Regions from separate parts of the Ligilactobacillus sp. JN-6 (Y).1 genome, predicted to be linked through region 1. Evidence: predicted binding sites of a transcription regulator. Region 1 holds the regulator's gene; the other holds the start of a gene.
The links. Region 1 encodes HrcA, which represses chaperone genes, less so after heat shock. Its sites were predicted from a motif close to TTAGCACTCNNNNNNNNNGAGTGCTAA; they were not measured.

Region 1 (3,371 bases):
TCGTTAACGATCCTTTCAACTTTCAAGCCAGCGATCTTACCAGCATCTTTGGTTGCCTGACGTTGTGAGTCATTAAAATATGCGGGAACAGTGATAACAGCCTGAGAAACTGATTCACCCAAGTATGATTCTACATATTCTTTAATGTGTTGCAAGATCATTGCAGAGATCTCTTGTGGTGTGTAGTCCTTGCCATTAATTGAAACCTTATAATTTGCTTCTCCCATGTGGCTCTTGATCGAAGAAACTGTATCAGGATTAGTGATTGCCTGACGTTTAGCAACTTCACCTACTTGAGTTTCACCATCTTTAAAGGACACTACAGAAGGTGTTGTCCGATTTCCTTCGGGGTTAGTGATGATTTTTGCATCCTTACCTTCTAGAACAGCAACTGCAGAGTTTGTGGTCCCTAAATCAATACCAATAACTTTTGACATACAATTCTACCTCTCTTAAAAATTATTTTTTTCAATATTCCTTAACAACATTATTGAGCAACAACTACCATGGCAGGGCGCAAGACACGGTCTTTAAGCATGTAGCCTTCTTGGTATACTTCAACGATAGTATCTGCTTTTTGTCCTTTCTCCACTGGAACTGTTTTAACAGCCTGATGAAAGTTCGGATCAAACTTTTCATTCAACGCATTCATTTTAACAACATCGTTATTTGAAAGTGCACTTTGAATGTCGTTAGCAACCATCTCAACGCCTTTTTTCAACTGCTTAGCATTCTCATCATTAACTTCGATTTGTAAAGCACGTTGCAGGTTATCAACGGCAGGTAAGATCCCCTTGGCAATATCTTGACCTTGATATTTTAACAAACGTTCCTGCTCTTTTTTGTAGCGGTTTTGCATATTAACAGTTTCGGCTTGAACACGCAAGTACTTGTCTTGCGTATCATTCAGCTTTTTTGTTAATTCATCTATTTTATCTTGTTTTGGATCTTTCTTTTCTATTTGAGCATCAGCAGATGAGTTTTTGACATCCTCTTGTTGTTCAGATCCATTGGCAGAAGCAGCATTATCTTCTGTTTCTTCTGCCTTTTTGCTCAAATCTTGTTCATCGGCCAAATCAACACCCCTTTTCTTTAATCATTAAAGTCACGATAGTAATTGCTGAGACGCTGCGATAACTCAGACCGCAGTGCATCAACCAAACCAAAGATCTTAGAATACTGCATGTTGGTTGGTCCTAAAATAGCAATTAACCCTTCACCATTATTACCATCATGATATTTAGCAGAAATCAAACTATAATCAGTCAATAAATTATCTGCTAATTCATCACCGATCATCACGGCAAAATCACGCTTAGTATTCAAGAGTTCTCCTAAATCGGAAGCATGATCGACAAAACTATAAATTGACTTGACCTGCTCAATGTTATCGCTAGTCAAATAGTTTAACAGGTTTTTCTTACCGTCGACAAATACCTGCGAGTGGACAGCTCTACCCAAGACATTATCAAAAACATCGAGTAAACTGATCGACCCACGCAAGTAATTACGCAACTTAGGCGCATTCGACTGCAACTTAATGCTTACTTGGTCAAGCGGCAATCCGACTACTTCTTCGTTGATCAAACGAACGACCGCTTCTAATTGATCACTATGAATGCCAGCAGGAACATTATAAATCTGACTGTCTACAGTTCCATCGCTGATCACCATGATCAGCATGACCTGCGAACTGCCTAATGGTACCAAACGAAAACCTTCAAGCTCGACGTCTTTTGAGCCAGGCTTTAAAGATATCGCAGTATAATCAGTCATTTCAGATAACAGCCTAGCGGACATAGCGATGATCTCATCAACTTTTGAAAAGTTACTAGCCAAAGCACCATGGATCACGTCTAATACTCCTTGATCGATCTTTGTCGGCTTGACCATGTTGTCGATATAATAACGATAGCCGCTGAACGATGGAGCCCGTCCAGAACTTGAATGTTCCTTCATAATATAACCTGCCCGTTCTAAAACTGCCATCTCATTGCGAATAGTCGCTGAACTGACATGTACAGGCAATTGCTCTTGCAATTTTTTTGAGCCGATCGGCTGACCGATATTAGCATAGTCTTGAATAATTGTCTCCAAAATCAGTAATTGTCTTTCTGTTAACATTACAATCACCTCTTTTTAGCACTTAACACTCCTGAGTGCTAAGTCAATTATTAATATACACGACATCGGCTTAAACGTCAAGGAAAGTCAATGTTTTTTGTAAATTTTTCATTTTGCCTCAAAAGCCGACGTTAACGCCTCTACTGGTTGTTTATCCTGCAAATAAATACGTGAATCTTTTTCATCTTTTTCCATTTGATCAATTAATTGATCAACTCCTGCAAATTTGACTGAAGGCCGCAAATACTTATACCATTGGACCCTTACTTTTTTATCATAAAAATCACGTTTCACATCAAACAAGTTGATCTCGACGGTCAACTCGTTGCTTGAACCAAAAGTCTCATTGTGACTAACAGAAGCCATACCATCGAACCATTCATTATCTATTTTGACTTTGACCGCATATACACCAATAGTAGGGAGTTTTTGCTGCTCATCACTCGCAACATTGATAGTAGGAAAACCTAACTTCCTGCCACGTGCCTTTCCGTGAACAACATAGCCAGAAATCTCAAATGGATAACCTAATAATTCATTGACTTTCATCATCTTCCCCTGATCCAAAGCATTCTTGATCTGTGTTGACCCGACTTTTTCTGCCTGTTCTTGAAGCTCAGGTACCTCACAAACTTCAAATCTTCCGGCGGCATAACTTACTAAAGTTTTCATATTTGCGACCCTAGGTTTACCATAAGTAAAATCAAAGCCGGCAACAGCTTCGATCGTATTTAATCCTGCAATATATTTATCAACAAAATCTTCGGGACTCATTGGTACTAAATTTTGATTGAATTCAACAACATAAGTCAAATCAACACCTATCTCTGAAAATAATTCTAATTTACGGTCCAAAAGTGTCAGGTAACGTACCTCGGACGGATCAAGTTTTTGATATGCAATTTTAGGATACCGGTCAAAAGTCATGACTGCCAATTCAATATTTTTTTTCTGAGCTATTTTTTTAGCAGTTTTAATAACTCTTTGATGGCCACGATGTACTCCGTCGAAAAAACCTAAAGCCAAAACAATTGGTTTGTCAGGCAACAGATTTTTATCATACGGCTCTTTTAAATTAATAACTTGCATTTTCATTCCTCTCAGACTAAATCGATCATTTGTTCAGGTTGATATCTTTTCTTAGGAGCATTATAAAAGTAAATGCAGCGTGCTCGCCCTTCATAAAATAAAACAATTTTTTCCTGCAAACTGCCACTTATTTTGTTTTGTACACTCTCGGGTTTTAA
Region 2 (3,371 bases), 800 kb from region 1:
GGTATGCTTTAAATCCGGGTGATATTGATTGGTCGCCTTTAAAAAAAGTTGGTGAGTGTGAGATTTATGATCGAACTTCATTTACCGATCAGAAAGAAATCTTGAGCAGGATCGGTGATGCACGTATAGTTTTGACAAATAAAACTCCCATAAATGAAGAAATAATTAAAAGTGCTCCTAACTTGGAATATATCGGAGTATTGGCAACTGGCTATAATGTGATCGACGTGGCTGCCGCAGTTAAAGCTGGGATCTCCGTCACAAATATCCCATCGTATGGTACACAGGCTGTGGCACAGTTTACCTTCGCTTTACTGTTAGAGATCACAAGTCATGTCGGATTGCACGATCAATTGGTTCATGAAGGTAAATGGTCAAGTAACCCTGACTTTAGTTTCTTTGCTAAACCGTTGACTGAATTGCAAGGAAAGACACTTGGATTAGTCGGCTACGGTAGGATCGCCCAAAAGGTTGCTGAGATCGGCCATGTGTTTGGAATGCAAGTAATTTTTTACAACCACCGTACAAAAGAAATTAAAAAAGATTGGCTACAACAGGTAAGTTTAGACGCTCTATTAAAGAAGTCTGACGTTTTGAGCTTGCATGTCCCGCAAACTCCAGATACTACTGAAATGATCAATAGCTCTTCTTTGAAAAAAATGAAAGACACTGCTATTTTGCTCAATACTGCCAGAGGTGGGCTACTTAATGAACAAGATGTCGCAGATGCTTTGAATAGCGGGCAAATCGCTGCCGCTGCTGTTGACGTTGCACAGCACGAACCATTGAATGAAGACAGCCCTTTGTTAAAAGCAAGTAACTGTTATATTACTCCACATATTGCTTGGGCACCGCAAGAAACAAGAGCTCGTTTATTAGGGATCGCAGTTGATAATTTAACCGAATTTCTAGCGGGCCGGAAGAAAAATGTCATTAACAAATAAAAATTAGGTCAAAATGCCAAGGAACTTTCTTTATATTAAAGTTCACTTGGTTATTTTATTGCAAAAAGTCAAAAAATATTTGACTTTTATTGACTAAAATAAGTTAAATTTTACGGTTTGACCTCTTTAAGTGCTTATATGTCGGCATTTATGCGAATTATATAACATAAAACCCCAAGTTTGACTAACTTTGATCAATGGTGTATTATATAAAATGTAAAGAAGGAAAGGGGAACTAAATAATATGAATAACGAATTAGCAAATAACTTGAATCAATTGATGAACATCGGTGATAGCTTCTTTGGAGACTTTGGTGAACCATTCCTTACAATGGACTTAGCGAATAATATGAAGAGCGATGTCACTGAGACTGACAAAAGCTATCAAGTAACAGTTGATATACCTGGTGTCGATAAGGATGATGTTGATCTTTCATATGATAAGGATGTCTTGAGTATTAAGGCTAAAAGGGATTCTTCGCTTGATCGCAAAGACGAAAAAGATAATGTTATAGCAAGTGAACGTTCATATGGTGAATATGTACGGAATTATCGCTTGCCAAATGTCGATGCTGATGAGATCTCAGCTAAGTCCGACAATGGTGTATTAACGATAGATTTGCCAAAAGCAGAAAAGAAGGAAACCGGTCATAAGATTGAAATTGGGTAAAAGCAATTGCTTGATCGGAAGAACAGAATAGCACAAAAAAGCCAGCGAGATAATTCGCTGGCTTTTTTGTTTTGGATTGTTAAACTAAGTGAACTGACTAACAGGTTTGAAGGTGAGAACATTAAAATAAAGGTAATATCAGGGGCATTTTCTTTGTGATATTTGCCTCCTTTGGTAAAATTAAATTAAAGGGGGGAGGTTGTTTTGTTGATCAGGCCTTTAGAAAGACAAGACCCTAAGGATGTGCATGGTGTCCGTAACGAACAAGATACCATGGCTTATTGGTTTGAAGAGCCATATGAATCTTATGATGAGTTAGAAGAATTATATGATAAACATATACACGATACACATGAACGTCGCTTTGTGATCGAAGAAGCAGGCGAGTTTGCAGGAGTAGTAGAATTAATGAATATTGATTACATACCACGAACATGTGAGATCCAGGTCATCGTTTTGAGTAAATTTCGTGGTAGAAAACTAGCACAACAAGCAATGGAAAGTGCCTTGGAACATGCCTTTTATATTTTAAATATGCATAAGGTTTATTTATTCGTGGATACTGTAAACAAACCGGCGATCCATGTTTATAAGAAGCTGGGTTTTCAGTTGGAGGGAACTATGAGAGAGCAATTTTATGCTCGTGGTAGTTATCGCGACAGCTATTTTATGGGTATTTTAAAACATGATTTCATGAGAGATTGACAGCATTAGTAATGGCTTAGGCTGTGAAGCAAAGGAGTTGAGTAAATGACACATGACTTAGATAGTGATATTATGGGATATAAGTTATTGGTGGATTTTCCTGACTTTGCTCTTTATGCCGATGAACATGATAATGTAGTACAAAGATATAGTATGGATATGGTCGCAAAATATGGCTTCGAAGATAAGAAGTATAAATTTTCGCCCGAAATGATGGCATATCTAAAAAATTATATTAACCAGTACAAAAGCGCCGAGCTGGAAAAGAAACCAATTATCAAACGTTACATCAAACAACAGTTTTTGAATAGGTAGATAATTAGTTTAAGGACATTTGAGTTGATAGTAGAAGTGAAAGGGTATTAGTTGATGGCTAGTGCTTTATTTTGCTTTGTGAAAATTGACCGAATATTTTGAAAAGTTTCATTTAAAAGGACTATACTGGAGATAAAGGAGGGGATTTTTTGGCAAAAAATGATTTGATTGCAGAGTTTCAGGATTATGATCTATATGTAGGACCTAAACGTAAGATCTTGAAAAAGTATCATGCGGATCAGAAAACGGCAGATAGCTCTTATCAATTATCGTTATTAGATTTTAGTAATCTAATGGGGCAAATTCGGCGTTATAATGCTGACCAAGAAAAAGATAATGCTGAAGAAGAACTAAGTACGTTGCAAGATAAAATAGAAAGTCGCTTTTTACAAAAAAATAATCAAGTGTAAAAGCTATTATTAATTATGAGAATGAGAATTTTCGCCAAGGTATTTTAGTATAAAAAACAGCTAGCAGTCAGATCTTTCAAATAAGAATCTAGACTGCTAGCTGTTTTTATAGTTAGAGGAAAACTTTTGCTTCAACAAAATCTTTTTTGGCGAGGTTATCTGCCGCGATCATTCCTCTATATGAACGTTTTTATAGTTATACATAACACCAGCGGAGTTTACGATCAAACCTTTTACTTTTGGCCTGATCATTTCCGGTGAGTTTTGCTGGTACAATGGAGAAACTCCCATATCTTTACTTAAAATTTTGGAAGCCTGGACCATATC

Region 2: the regulator HrcA is predicted to act here: its motif matches at 1,055-1,081, upstream of AC3XNE_RS05670 (Hsp20/alpha crystallin family protein).

The regions. Positions count from the first base shown of each region.
Region 1 covers NZ_CM176599.1:2,023,682-2,027,052, reverse strand. The annotation lists gene dnaK (molecular chaperone DnaK) at 1-437, opposite strand, end outside; gene grpE (nucleotide exchange factor GrpE) at 488-1,075, opposite strand; gene hrcA (heat-inducible transcriptional repressor HrcA) at 1,093-2,124, opposite strand; gene ribF (riboflavin biosynthesis protein RibF) at 2,233-3,213, opposite strand; gene truB (tRNA pseudouridine(55) synthase TruB) at 3,225-3,371, opposite strand, start outside.
Region 2 covers NZ_CM176599.1:1,220,395-1,223,765, forward strand. The annotation lists gene AC3XNE_RS05665 (D-2-hydroxyacid dehydrogenase) at 1-944, shown strand, start outside; gene AC3XNE_RS05670 (Hsp20/alpha crystallin family protein) at 1,189-1,614, shown strand; gene AC3XNE_RS05675 (GNAT family N-acetyltransferase) at 1,819-2,319, shown strand; gene AC3XNE_RS05680 (hypothetical protein) at 2,365-2,634, shown strand; gene AC3XNE_RS05685 (hypothetical protein) at 2,784-3,044, shown strand; gene AC3XNE_RS05690 (peptide ABC transporter substrate-binding protein) at 3,213-3,371, opposite strand, start outside.